Regions from separate parts of the Actinomadura sp. NPDC049753 genome, predicted to be linked through region 2. Evidence: predicted binding sites of a transcription regulator. Region 2 holds the regulator's gene; the other holds the start of a gene.
What was found. Region 2 encodes HrcA, which represses chaperone genes, less so after heat shock. Its sites were predicted from a motif close to TTGGCACTCTCNNNNNGAGAGTGCCAA; they were not measured.

Region 1 (7,196 bases), on a different contig from region 2:
AGCAGCGCGCGGCGGACCGCCTCGGCGCCGGTCGCCTCGTCGCCGGACAGGCCGAGGGCGCCGAAGCCCTCCTTGGCGACGTGCACCAGGGCGCTGCCGCCGCCGGAGACGATGCCCTCCTCGATCGCCGCTCGGGTCGCCGAGATGGCGTCCTCCAGGCGGTGCTTCTTCTCCTTCAGCTCCACCTCGGTGGCGGCGCCGACGCGCAGCACGCAGACGCCGCCGGCCAGCTTGGCCAGGCGCTCCTGCAGCTTCTCGCGGTCCCAGTCGGAGTCGCTGTTCTCGATCTCCACCTTGATCTGGTTGATCCGGGCGGTGACCTCGTCCGCCGAGCCCTCGCCGTCGACGATGGTGGTGGCGTCCTTGGTGACGGTGATCCGGCGGGCGCGGCCGAGGTCCTCCAGCCCGATCGAGTCGAGCTTGAGGCCGATCGCCTCGCTGACGACCTGGCCGCCGGTCAGGGTGGCCATGTCGCCGAGCATCGCCTTGCGGCGGTCGCCGAAGCCGGGCGCCTTGACCGCGACGGACAGGAAGGTGCCGCGGATCTTGTTGGCGACGAGCAGCGCCAGCGCCTCGCCCTCGACGTCCTCGGCCACCACGAGCAGCGGCTTCTTGGTCTGGGCGACCTTCTCGGCCAGCGGCAGGAACTCCTGCACGTTGGAGATCTTGCCGTCCACGATCAGCACGTAGGCGTCCTCCAGGACGGCCTCCATGCGCTCGTGGTCGGTGACCATGTGCGGCGACAGGTAGCCCTTGTCGAACTGGAGGCCCTCGGTGAACTCCAGCTCGAGGCCCATCGTGTGGGCCTCCTCGACGGTGATGACGCCGTCCTTGCCGACCTTCTCGAACGCCTCGGCGATCAGCTCGCCGATCTGCGGGTCCTGCGCGGAGATGGTCGCGACGTGCGCGATCTCGCCCTTCTCCTCGACCTCGCGGGCCGACTTCAGCAGCTGGTCGGAGACGTACTGGGCGGCCGTGTCGATGCCCCGCTTGAGGGCGAGCGGCGAGGCGCCGGCCGCCACGTTGCGGATCCCCTCGCGGACCAGCGCCTGCGCGAGGACGGTCGCCGTGGTGGTGCCGTCGCCCGCGATGTCGTTGGTCTTGGTCGCCACTTCCTTGGCGAGCTGGGCCCCGAGGTTCTCGTAGGGGTCCTCCAGCTCCACCTCGCGGGCGATGGTGACGCCGTCGTTGGTGATCGTCGGCGCGCCGAACTTCTTGTCGATGACGACGTTGCGGCCGCGCGGGCCGATCGTCACCTTGACGGCGTCCGCGAGAGCGTTGACGCCGCGCTCAAGAGCCCGGCGAGCGTCCTCCTCGAACTCCAGGATCTTCGCCATGCGGATACTCCTCTTTCACGCGATCCGCCCCGGCGGGCCGCCCGAAGGCGGCGCCGACCGGGGCGGGTGCATCACGTCTCGGTGATTACTTCTCGATGACCGCGAGCACGTCGCGGGCCGAGAGGACGAGGTACTCCTCGCCGTTGTACTTGACCTCGGTGCCGCCGTACTTGCTGTAGAGCACGACCTCGCCGACCTTGACGTCGACGGGGACGCGCTCGCCCTTGTCGTCGACGCGACCCGGGCCAACGGCAAGGACGGTGCCCTCCTGGGGCTTCTCCTTGGCGGTGTCCGGAATCACCAGGCCCGACGCGGTGGTGGTCTCGGCCTCAAGCGGCTGGACGACGATGCGGTCCTCAAGCGGCTTGAGAACAACCTTGGTGGCGGTCGTCACGATCTGACCTCCCCTTCGATTGGTCCTCGGCCGGCCACGGATGACCGACCAGCACATGTGACAGAAGAGGCGACCCTGGACCGGCCTGCCGTCGCGGGTGCCAGACCGACCTTCGTCGCTGTATTTGGCACTCTACCCTTGAGAGTGCCAGTCGTGAGACTATTCCGTGCCCGTTACCCCGTCAACACGGACACGAACCCGCCCGGCGGCCGTCCCCGGACGTTCACCCGCGGCCGCGGTCCGGTCTCCGCCGTCCGGCTCGGCCGCTAACTTCCACCCTATGGACATCGCGTCGTTCCGGGCCCTGAGCACCCCCTCCGGCCAGGCGCTCCTCAGGGAGACGGCCGAGGCGGACGTGAGCGAGGACGGTCTGCTCGCCACGGCGTCGCGGCTGCGGGAGCGGCACGATCCTCCGCTCGTGGCCGCCGCGCTGACGCAGGTCCGGTTGCGGAGGAGGGCGCGGGCAAAGTTCGGGGCGGACGCCGACCGCATGTACTTCACGCAGGCGGGGCTTGAGCAGTCGACGCGCGCGAGCGTGGCGGCCTACCGCGCCGGAAGGTTCGCGGACCGGCTGCCCGGCGCGCGCGTGCTGGAGCTGGGATGCGGGATAGGCGCCGACCTCATCGCCCGAGCGCGCGCGGGCCTGGCCGGGGACGGCGTGGAACTGGACCCGCTGACCGCCGAGGTGGCCCGCGCCAACGTGGCCGCCTTCGGGCTGGACGATCTCGCCTCCGTCCGGGTCGGGGACGCCACCGAGGAGGACCCGGCCGGGTTCGACGCGGTCTTCGCCGATCCTGGACGGCGCACGGCGCGGGGCCGCGTCTTCGATCCCCGTTCGTATGAGCCGCCGCTCGACGTCGTCCTGGCCATGGCCGGCCAGGTGCCCGCGGCCTGCGTGAAGGTCGCGCCTGGCATTCCGCATGAGGCCGTACCGGACGACGCAGAGGCCGAGTGGGTCTCGGTCGGGGGTGAGGTCAAGGAAGCAGCCCTCTGGCTGGGCGGGCTGGCCGGGGAGGTGGGTCGGCGGGCCACTCTCCTCGCGTCCGACACCCATCTCTCGGGAACAGAGCCTCACACGAAAGCAGAGCCTCAGGTGTGGACCCTGACTCCCCAGCGGCTGGACGACCCGGACGTACGCGCGTGGGGCCGTTACCTGTACGAGCCTGACGGCGCCGTGATCCGGGCCCATCTGGTCGGCGAAGTCGCGGACCTGGTCGGCGGCGGCTTGGCGGACCCCCACATCGCGTACGTCACCTCCGACGAGCTGCGCCCGACGCCCTTCGCCTCCGCCTACGAGGTAGAGGACGTGCTGCCGTTCTCCGTGAAGCGGCTGCGTGCCGAGCTGCGCCGCCGCGAGATCGGCGTGCTGACCGTCAAGAAGCGGGGTTCCGCCGTCGACGTCGACCGGCTCCGCCGCGACCTCGGCTTCGGGGGGCGCCGCGCGGGACGCGGCGCCAAGGAGCTGACCCTCGTGGTGACGCGCGTGGGGCGCGATCCCGTCGCCCTGCTGACGCACCCCGTCCCAGCGGCCTGACCGGCCGGTCGCCGGGGCCTGACCCGCCCGGGGCGGGCTCCGCCCGGCAACCCTGCCCAAAGATCTCCCACTCGGCGGCGCAACGCCAAGGGGGACCGGGCGACGCGCCATGGCGGTGCAAATCATCGACGCTTTCCGGCATTGCGCGCACCAGGGATTGCGGCCGCCCGGCAAGGGCACGGCGCGGCGCGGGAATCGGCTCGCCGAGATCAACCGGCGCGATAACACCAAGGCAGGTTCACCGGCCGGGACGCCCGTCCCCCTAAAGCCCTCCCGAAAAGGGCCCGAACCCGCCCCTCGGCATCACGCGCGACGCGCGCGCGTCGGGCCGGTGTGGCCGTCCCCGAGGTTCGGGAACTGCCGATGTTGGACGAGATGTACGGACAGAACGGCACCCGGAACGCCGGACCCGTCCCGCACCGCCCGCCACCGTCCACGCCACCTATCCCCCCAACAAGGGCAATAAGCGTGAAACGGAAACCCCGCCGCGCATTCGGCGATATCTCGCTATCCCGTCTAGTCGGATAACAGGCGCATTCCGCAGAACTCGCAATCTTCTCTGCTACCCGTTTTAGCCGCGCTCTACACGCACTACAGTGGCCACTCCAGAGATTCATTTGCCGTGCGTCATTTCGTCGCGCCGGCACACGAAGGAGCATCGGGTGGAAACGAATCACAACTTCCTGCAGACGGGGGGTCAACCGGTCTCGGATCGGATGCGGGAGTTGCTCGCCCGTGCGGCGCAGGACCACGTCTACGAACAGCGCTCACAGGGTCAGGTCCTCGACGAGATCCGCCAGCGCCTGGAAGGCATGGAGTGGCTTCTCCGCGAGGTCCGGGAGCGCGAGCTCAGCGGGCTGACCGGACAGATCGAGAGCGTCCGCGGGCAGGTCGACGACCTGTCCGGAAAGCCCCCTGAATGGGCCGAGGGCCTGGCCGAGCACATCGAGGCGTTCGGCGAGCGGGTCAAGCCCGTCGCCGAGCTGCCCGCGCTGTGGGCCGACGTCGGCGTGGTGGCCGAGAACGTCGACGAGGGCCTGACCCGCATCCAGGCCGTCCTCGACTCCGCGCAGCAGATCACCGACGCCACCCAGCAGGCGTCGCAGCGCATGGACGAGATGACCAAGCGGCTGGACAAGCTCCAGGGCAGCATGGAGGCCGCGTCCGTCCGCTTCAACCGGCTCGACAAGTCGCTCGCGGAGCTCGGCCACCGGTCCGAGCGGCTCGAACACTCGGTCAACGGGGTCACGTCACGGGTCGACCAGGCGCTCGGCGAGATGGCCGAGCGGATGGAGCAGGGCCTTGAGGCGGTCAACGGCCGGGTCGAGGGCGTCGGCGGCCGCCTCGACGGGCTCGACGGGCGGCTGGACGGCGTCGACGGGCGCCTCGAAGGGGTCTCGGGCAAGCTGGGCGGGCTGGACGGCCGGTTCGAGAGCGTCGACGGGCGCCTCGACGGGCTCGGCGAGCGGATCAACCGGCTGCCCGCCACGCTGGAGATCGCCGAGGTGCACCGGCTGCTGGCCGAGATCGCGCGGCGCCCGGCGGCCGAGTACGGCGACCGGTTCGACGCGCTGGAGAAGCACCTCGCCGAGGCCGTCGACCCGCTGATCGAGGAGCTGCGCGCCCGGCCCGACCGCGACGAGGTCAAGGCCACCATGTCGCAGATCGCCGAGACCGCCTACAGCGACGTCGCCAAGCGCATGGACGAGTTCTCCCGCAGGTTCGAGGACGTGCACGACGACGTCCGCAAGCGCATCGAGAACATCCACGAGGAGGTCACCAAGCGGGTCGACAGCGCGCTGGAGGAGTTCACCGCGCAGGTCGACATCGTCTCCCGCCGCGTCGAGTCGGTGCACGCCGACGTCGCCAAGCAGGTCGAGTCCGTGCACAGCGAGATGTCGCGGCAGGTCAGCGGCGTCCACCACGACTTCGGCAAGCGGATCGGCGACATCCACCAGGACGTCACGCGGCAGGTCGGGAGCATCCACGACGACGTCGCCAAGCAGGTCGGGACCATGCAGGAGGACGTCGCGCGGCAGGTCGGCGGCGTCCAGGCCGAATTCGCGAGGCGGGTGGAGAGCATGCAGGACGAGGCCGCGCGGCGCGCCGACGCGGCGCAGGCGGATTTCGCCAAGCGCTTCTCCCATGTCGAGGACGAGGTCGGCCGGAAGATGGACGGCGTCCACGACGATGTGTCCAAGCAGGTCAACGCGGTGCACGAGGACGTGCTGAAGCGGCTGTCCACCCTGGAGGAGACCATGCTCGCGCTCGCCGAGGCGCTGCTGCGTCCCCGCCGCGAGACCAAGGACTGACGAGCGTCCGGGTGGGGCCGGCGCGGGCCCCACCCGGCATCCTGATACCTCCCGGTATTCGCGGCATTCGTCCCGCGAACCCCCGGGACGACCGAAGATGCTTCTTTCATGTCACCCCGATGACGTGCGTTTTGTTACTTTCCGTCTTCGCAAAACCACTCCCAATACCCTTCGGAATCCGTTTTCATGGATCAGGTGACCCACCTACCGGCTCCCTGCCTGCCGACCGGCGTCCCGCCCGGGCACACCACCCTGCGATGGGTGGAGGAATGCCTCGGCAAGGGCGCCGAGGTCCGCATGGTGCGGCCCCTCGCCGGCGGCTCCGCCCACGCCAACCACGCCCTCCTCGTCGAGAGCCGCTCCGGTGAGGAGCACCACCTCGTCCTGCGCCGCTGGACCTCCCGCGAGGCCGCTCCCCGCCACTGCTACGGCGACGCCGAGTTCTCCCCCGAGCGCGAGATCGCGGCGCTCGCGCTGCTCGCCAGCAGCAAGATCCCCGCACCGTCCCTGGTGGCCGCCGACCCGTCGGGCGCCTACTGCGACGTCCCGGCCCTGCTCCTCACCCGGCTCCGGGGCCACCCGCCGCGCCCCTCCCACGACGACCTGCCCGAGTACCTGATCCAGCTCGCCGCCGCGCTGCTGTCGGTGCACGAGCTGAACGGCGCGTCCACGATGCCGCCCTACGTCCCGCACAACCGCCTCGACGTGCGGCTCCCGCCCAAGCACGCGCTCCGCCCCGACCTGTGGGAACGCGCCTTCGAGGTCGCCGCCCGGCCCGCCCCGGAGGCGCCCTCCCGGTTCATCCACCGCGACTACCACGCCGACAACACCCTGTGGTCGTACGGCGGGCTCACCGGCATCGTCGACTGGTCGGACGCCTCGTCCGGCCCCGTCTCGGTCGACATCGCCTGCATGCGCCGCGGCCTGGCCCTGCGTTACGGCGCGTCCGTCGCCGACCGCTTCCTGTGCTCCTTCGACCAGGTCTCCGGCGGCCACGCGCACGACCCGTACTGGGACGTCCGCGGCCTCCTCGACCTGCTCCCCGAGGACGGCGTCCGCATGATCGACGAGCCGCAGGTCCCCCTCTACGAGGACTACCTCGACCGGCTCCTCGCCCAGTGCTGAGAGCCCGGGCTGAGAGCCCGGGCTGAGGCGCCGCCTCGCGGGGGCGGCGCCGCGGGCGTTCAGGGCAGGGTCACGGCCTCGATCGGGAGGCTGGAGTCGGCGGGCAGTTCCAGCTGGGACGGGCCGACGCCGGAGGCGACCAGCTCCGACCCCAGGGCGGCGACCATCGCGCCGTTGTCGGTGCACAGCTTCGGCCGCGGGACCCGCAGGTGCACCCCGGCGGCCGCGCAGCGCTCCGCGGCGAGGGCGCGCAGCCGCGAGTTGGCCGCGACGCCGCCGCCGATCAGCAGGTGGTCGACGCCGTTGTCCTTGCAGACCTTCAGCGCCTTCTGCGTCAGGACGTCGACGACGGCCTCCTGGAAGGACGCCGCGACGTCGGCGACCGGCACGGGCTCGCCCGCCCGCTCCTTCGCCTCGACCCAGCGCGCCACGGCCGTCTTCAGCCCGGAGAACGAGAAGTCGTAGGTGCCGTCGTTGTACTTGCCGCGCGGGAA
Region 2 (7,196 bases):
CCCGCAGATCTGCGCGAGCCGCTCGACGCCGTCCTCGCCCCGTCCGGTGGACAGCGCCAGCGTCCCGCGGCCCACCCGGACGCTGCGGTGCCCGGCCCACCCGCACAGGAACGACGACTTCGGCGGGAGGGTGCCGCAGCGCTCGGCGATCGCGGCGAGGGTCGTCCAGGCGTCCGCGGCGCGGGTGGAGAACAGCAGGCTCGCGTCCGGCAGCAGCGCCCCGCGCCCCGGCTCCAGCGTGACCACGAACGGCGGCACGCGGCCGGGGAACCGCGCCGGATCGGCCTCCCGGAGGGTGACGATGCCCTCCCACTCGACGGGCTCGGCCACGGCGAACCAGGTGACCGCGGCCTCGGTGCCGAACTCGCGGAACGTCGCGTCGGTCAGCCGCTCGGCGACCGCCTCCCGCAGGCCGTCGGCCGTCTCGGCGAGCCTGCGGCGCCACCACGCCGGTTCCGGGTCGGAGCGGCCGCGCGGGGACCAGCGCGTCCCCGCGCCGGCGAAGTCCGAGCGCCGCTCGGCGCCCGCGTCGTCCACCAGCACCCAGTGCCAGCCGTCCGGCTCGCCGCGCAGCAGCACCCGGGCGGGAACGCGTCCCCGGCCGGTCGCACCCTCATTTCGCATCCCGACGACCTTATCCGTATTCGTTGCGGCTCCTCAGGCGGTCGGCGGCGCAAGTCGCGCCGGTCGGCCGCGACACGGCGGCGGCTGCTTGGCATGGGCGCCGATGGCGGTACGGTCGGACGGGTACGGCGCCTTGATCAACCGAACCCGGCCGACCTCGCGGAGGCAGCGTGACCCACCCCGACCAGGTTCTGCGTTCCGAGAAGGAGCGGGAGACGGTGAACGGCGCCGTGCGCGCGCTGCGTTCGGCCGCCCCCGCGGGCTGGCAGCGGCTCGACTTCGAGTTCCGCGCGACGGTCGGCATCGACAGCGCCTCCTTCGAGGTCGAAGGTCCGGGCGGCGGGCGCCGCACGGCCCTGCCCCCGGGCCAGGCCGTCGGGAAGATGGACGAACTGCGCCGCGTCATGTACCGGGCCGACAAGGGCGCCTGGTTCACCGCGCGCCTCCAGGTCGAGCGCTCCGGCCACTTCAGCGCCGAGTTCGACTACGACGGCGAGCCCGACTTCACCCCGCCGCTGGCCCCGTCCGCGTACGTCCAGGACCTCGACCGCTTCCCCCGCGCGGCCGAGCACATCCCCGACTGGCTCCGCGACAAGCTCGGGGACGCCTGACCGCCCGGTCGAAGCAGGCCGCGGAGCGGGGCAGACTTGGAAGGTGCCCTCGACGCTTCCTGATGGCGATCCCGTACCGGCCGACGGTGCGCTGCCCGGCAATGCCCTGGACGGCCTCGGAAAGCGCCCGTTCGCGTTCTACGTGCATGTGCCCTTCTGCGTGACCCGGTGCGGGTACTGCGACTTCAACACCTACACGGCGACGGAGCTGGGCCCAGGGGCGAGCCGCGACTCCTACGCCGACACCGCGATCCGCGAGGTCCGCATGGCCCGGCGAGTGCTGGGGGACGTGGACCTGCCCGTGGAGACCGTCTTCGTGGGCGGCGGCACACCGACCCTTCTCCCGCCGGACGACCTGGGCCGCGTCCTTTCCGCCATCGACGCCGAGTTCGGGCTCGCCCCGGGCGCGGAGGTCACCACCGAGGCCAATCCGGAGTCGGTGGACGAGGCGTACATCGCCGGACTCCGCGAAGCCGGCTTCACGCGCGTCTCCTACGGCATGCAGAGCGCGCGCGAGCACGTCCTGGCCGTCCTGGAACGCGCGCACACGCCCGGACGCGTCCCGCAGGTCGTCGAGTGGACGCGCAAGGCGGGGTTCGAGCACATCAACCTCGACCTCATCTACGGAACGCCAGGGGAGACCGACGACGACTGGAGGGGCTCCCTGGAGGCGGCCCTGGCGGCCGAGCCCGACCATGTGTCCGCCTACGCCCTCATCGTCGAGGAGGGCACCCGGCTGGCGGCGCAGGTGAGGCGCGGCGAGCTGACCGCCCCCGACGACGACGCCATGGCCGACCGCTACCTGATCGCCGACGAGCTGCTCAGCGGCCACGGCCTGCACTGGTACGAGATCTCCAACTGGGCCGCCGACCCCCGCGCCGCGTGCCGGCACAACATGCTCTACTGGACGGGCGCCGACTGGTGGGGCGTCGGCCCAGGAGCCCACAGCCACGTGGGCGGCACCCGCTGGTGGAACGTCAAGCACCCCGCCGCCTACGCCGCCCGCCTCGCCGAGGGCACCACCCCCGCCCACGCCAGAGAGATCCTCACCGACGACGACCGGCACATCGAACGCGTCATGCTCGAACTGCGCCTCGCCCAGGGCTGCCCCGCCCATCTCCTGGACGACGGCGCCGCCCGCAGAGCGATAGCCGACGGCCTGGTCGAACCCGCCCCCTACGAGCAGGGCCGAGCAGTCCTCACCCTCAAGGGCCGCCTCCTGGCCGACGCGGTAGTCCGAGCCCTCACCTGACCAGCGCCGACCGGAACCACGCCACGCGCCGAGGGGTGAAAGGCGCTCCATCCCTCTTGGATGTGCCACATCATGACGCTCTCGGAGTTGAGCTGAGCCGGGGCACGGGTCGGGCGGCCGGAGCGACACGTCACGAACCCGCACGGGCACGGAAACCAAGCACCGTGGCGGGAGGATCGCCCGGCTCGCAACGGGGGTTCCAGGGGGTCGCCCCCCTGGGCTAGCCAGTCACGAAGTCGATGAGTTCCTCCACGCGGCCGAGGAGGGCGGGCTCCAGGTCGGTGTAGGCGTTCACCGAGCCGAGGATGCGTTTCCAGGCGGCGCCCGTGTCGTCGCCCCAGCCGAGTTCGGCGATCACGCCTTCCTTCCAGGGGACGCCGCGGGGGATGCGGGGCCAGGCGCGGATGCCGACGGCCGCGGGCTTGACGGCCTCCCAGATGTCGATGAACGGGTGGCCGGTGACGAGGACGTGCGGCGAGGTGACCCGGGCGGCGATCCGCGACTCCTTGGACCCCTCCACGAGGTGGTCGACCAGGACGCCGAGGCGCCGTCCCTCCTCGGGGGCGAACTCCTCGACGATGGCGGGCAGGTCGTCGACGCCTTCGAGGTACTCGACGACGACGCCCTCGACGCGCAGGTCGTGGCCCCAGATCTTCTCGACCAGCTCGGCGTCGTGGAGGCCCTCCACGTAGATGCGGCTCTCCTTGGCGACCTGCGCCCGCAGGCCCCGGACGGCGATCGACCCCGAGGCCGACCGGGCCGGGCCCGCGGGCGCGGCGGCCGGCCGCACGAGGGTGACCGGTTTCCCGTCGATGAGGAACCCGGACCTGGTCAGCGGGAACACCCGGCGCTTGCCGAACCGGTCCTCCAGGGTGACGCCGAACTTGTCGCAGCCGACCACGGCGCCGCAGAAACCGCTGTCGGGATCCTCGGCGACCAGGCCGGGCTCGGCGGGCACCTCCGGGATCTGGCCCTTGCGGGGCCTGCGCCAGTCGCCGCCCAGCACGTCGTTTCCGTAGTTCTTACTCCGCACAGATCCGCACATTAACCGGGCGGGACGCTCCCGCGGCGCCGCCCCGCGTTCTTCGGCGTGGCGCCGGTTTCCCGGCCGGATAGGATCACGCAGCCATGCGGAGAGTGCGGGGGCGCTCCAGTCGAGCCGTCCGGGCCGTAGACTTGGCACTCGAAAGCAAGGAGTGCCAGTGGCACGGACCGGCCGGACGAAGGAGGTGACATCGTGCTGGACGACCGGAAACTAGCGGTCCTGCGCGCCATCGTCGAGGACTACGTCTCCACCAACGAGCCGGTGGGATCCAAGGCGCTGGCCGACCGGCACAACCTCGGGGTGTCGCCCGCGACCATCCGCAACGACATGGCGGTGCTGGAGGAGCAGGGCTACATCGCCCAGCCCCACACCAGCGCCGGGCGCGTCCCCACCGACAAGGGCTACCGGCTGTTCGTCGACCGGCTGTCCACGATCAAGCCGCTGTCGGTCGCCGAGCGCCGCGCGATCGAGACGTTCCTGTCGGGGGCCTACGACCTCGACGACGTCGTCGGCCGGACGGTGCGGCTGCTCGCGCAGCTGACCCGGCAGGTCGCGGTGGTGCAGTACCCGTCGCTGACCCGCTCGGCGGTCCGGCACGTGGAGCTGGTCCCGGTGGCGGAGGGGCGGCTGCTGCTCGTCCTGATCACCAACACCGGCCGGGTCGAGCAGCGCGTCATCGAGACCGGGCAGATCTCCGAGGAATCGATCGGCCACCTGCGGGCGTTGCTCAACACGTGCCTGGACGGGCTCGGCTTCGGCGAGGTCCCTGCGGCCGTGGCGGACCTGCCCGACAAGGTGGGCCCGGAGGAGCGGCCGGTGGCGGCGGCGGTCCTGTCGGTCCTGCTGGAGACGCTCGTCGAGAAGCACGAGGAGAAGATCGTTTTCGCCGGGGCGGCCAACCTCGCCGCCGTGGACTTCTCGCAGAGCCTGCGGGAGGTGCTGGTGGCGCTGGAGGAGCAGGTGGTCCTCATGCGGCTGCTCGGCGAGACCGGCGACTCCTCTACAGTTACGGTGCGGATCGGCACCGAGAACCCCGACCTGGGGCTCAAGTCGACCTCGGTCGTCGCCGCCGACTACGGGGTGGGCGACCTCACTCTGGCCCGGCTGGGAGTGCTCGGGCCGACACGCATGGATTACCCCAGCACGATGGGAGCGGTACGGGCAGTGGCACGCTACGTGGGACAGATCCTGGCGGGGTCGTAAGTGGCGAACGACTACTACGCGACCCTGGGCGTCCGGCGGGACGCCAGCGCCGACGAGGTCAAGAAGGCCTACCGCCGGCTCGCGCGGGAACTCCACCCGGACGTCAACCCGGATCCGGAGACCCAGGAGCGGTTCAAGGAGATCACCCAGGCCTACGAGGTGCTCTCCGACCCCAAGAAGCGCGAGATGTACGACCTCGGCGCGGACCCGTTCGCGTCCGCGGGCGGGGCCGGGGCCGGCGGGTTCGGCGGCGCCGGGTTCCCGTTCAGCGACATCATGGACGCCTTCTTCGGCACCGCGACCTCGCGGGGTCCGCGGTCGCGCGCCCGGCGCGGCCGCAACGCGACGCTGCGGGTCGAGCTCGACCTCGCCGAGACCGCGTTCGGCACCACCCGCGAGCTGTCCATCGACACGGCGGTCGCCTGCACGACCTGCGAGGGGTCGGGCTGCGCGCCCGGCACCCACCCGGAGACGTGTGAGACGTGCCACGGCCGTGGAGAGGTGCAGCAGGTCCAGCGCTCGTTCCTCGGCCAGGTCATGACGGCCCGGCCGTGCCCGGCGTGCGGCGGCTTCGGCTCGGTGATCCGCAACCCGTGCACCGAGTGCTCCGGCGACGGCCGGGTCCGCACGCGGCGCACCGTCAAGGTCAAGATCCCGGCCGGCGTGGAGAACGGCATCCACATCCAGCTCGCCGGCGAGGGCGAGATCGGCCCGGGCGGCGGCCCGCCCGGAGACCTGTTCCTGGAGATCGTGGAGAAGCCGCACCCGATCTTCGAGCGGGAGGGCGACGACCTGCACTGCACGGTCGAGATCCCGATGACGGCGGCGGCGCTCGGGACCAGCGTCACGATCGAGACGCTGGACGCCGCCGAGAGCGTCGACATCAAGCCCGGCACGCAGTCGGGGCAGGTCATCACGCTCTACAACCGGGGCGTCCGGCACCTCAACGAGAGCGGCCGCGGCGATCTGATGATCCACGTCAACGTGGAGACGCCGAACAAGCTCGACGAGGAGCAGGAGGAGCTGCTGCGGCGGCTCGCGGTGCTGCGCGGCGAGGAGCGCCCGCCCGGCAGGTTCGCCCCCGGGCAGCGCGGCGTGTTCTCGCGTCTCAAGGACGTCTTCAACCAGCACTGAAGCGCGGTGGCGGCGGCCTACGAGGAAGGCCGCCGCGGCGATTGAGGAGCAGGGTGGCAGCGATGAGCGACGTCCGCCGGAGCCCCGGTTCCCCCGGACGGCTCGGATGAGCCCGCCGGTCTTCCTCGCCGGGACGGCCGAGCTGGAACGCGACCGCGTCCTGTTGGACGGGCCCGAGGGCCGGCACGCGGCGGCCGTGCGGCGGCTGCGGCCGGGGGAGCGGGTCGACCTGACCGACGGCGAGGGCCTGCTGGCCGAATGCGTCGTCACCGCGGCCGACCGGGCGTCCCTCACGCTGGACGTGCTGGCCCGGCACCGGGAGCCCCCGCCCGCGCCCCGCCTCGTGGTCGTCCAGGCCCTCCCGAAGGGCGACAGGGGCGAGCTCGCGGTCGAGACCATGACCGAGGTCGGCGTGGACGAGATCGTCCCGTGGTCGGCGTCCCGGTGCGTCACCCGCTGGCGCCCGGAGCGGCGCGACAAGGCCCTCGGGCGCTGGCGCGCGACCGCCCGCGAGGCCGGCAAGCAGGCGCGGCGCGGTCGCCTGCCCGAGGTGGCGGAGCTGGAGTCCACCGAGGACGTCGCCGAGCGGATCGCCGGCGCGTCCCTGGCCCTGGTCCTGCACGAGGGGGCCGAGGCGCCGCTGAGCGCCGTGGAGCCGCCCGCGCGGGGCGACATCGTCCTCGTGGTCGGCCCCGAGGGCGGGATCAGCGAGGACGAGCTGGAACGCTTCGCCGCCGCGGGCGGGCGTCCCGCGCGGCTCGGCCCGACCGTCCTGCGCACCTCGACCGCGGGAGTCGCGGCGGCCAGCGTGCTGCTGGCCGCCACCGGCCGCTGGTAGCGCCGGCGGGCGCCGTCACGGGGTGGTGGCGGGGTTCTGCTCGGTCGTCACCGCGGGCTCGCTCGTCGCGGACTGCGTCGGCTGCTCGGTGGGCTTGCTCGGCGCCTCGGGCGTCGTGGAGGTGGGCGGGGCCGGCGTCGTGGGCGGCGCCTGCGTCGGGGTCTCGCTCGGGCACGGCGTGGTCGCCGGCGTCGGCGTGGCGGTCGTTCCGGCCGAGGCGCCCGGCGAGGGGATGCGGCACGACGACAGCCCCGGCGAGGAACTGGTGCTCGGCGTCTGCGGGGTGCTCGGCTCGCCCGACGTGCTGGCGCCCGGCGAGGACGGGACCGGGAACTCGGGGTCGACCCCCGGGCCGGTGCGGTCTCCGGTGCTGTCGTCGCCCCCGTCGCCGGACGGGCTGTTGCTGCCGACCGACTGCTGGATCATGTCGATCGTCTGCGGCGCCGTCACGCCCAGCCCGGCGATCAGCACGGCCGCGGCCACGGCGAG

Region 1: a site for HrcA is predicted at 1,856-1,882, ahead of groES (co-chaperone GroES). Genes of this name have one in related genera too.

Annotation. Positions count from the first base shown of each region.
Region 1 is NZ_JBFARL010000005.1:1,685-8,880, forward strand. It holds gene groL (chaperonin GroEL) at 1-1,337, opposite strand, end outside; gene groES (co-chaperone GroES) at 1,423-1,734, opposite strand; gene AB0K37_RS02445 (SAM-dependent methyltransferase) at 2,012-3,265, shown strand; gene AB0K37_RS02450 (hypothetical protein) at 3,928-5,577, shown strand; gene AB0K37_RS02455 (aminoglycoside phosphotransferase family protein) at 5,764-6,702, shown strand; gene tsaD (tRNA (adenosine(37)-N6)-threonylcarbamoyltransferase complex transferase subunit TsaD) at 6,762-7,196, opposite strand, start outside.
Region 2 is NZ_JBFARL010000009.1:9,243-16,438, reverse strand. It holds gene AB0K37_RS04315 (hypothetical protein) at 1-624, opposite strand, end outside; gene AB0K37_RS04310 (hypothetical protein) at 795-1,235, shown strand; gene hemW (radical SAM family heme chaperone HemW) at 1,279-2,487, shown strand; gene AB0K37_RS04300 (DUF3097 domain-containing protein) at 2,708-3,520, opposite strand; gene hrcA (heat-inducible transcriptional repressor HrcA) at 3,725-4,735, shown strand; gene dnaJ (molecular chaperone DnaJ) at 4,736-5,869, shown strand; gene AB0K37_RS04285 (16S rRNA (uracil(1498)-N(3))-methyltransferase) at 5,976-6,707, shown strand; gene AB0K37_RS04280 (hypothetical protein) at 6,723-7,196, opposite strand, start outside.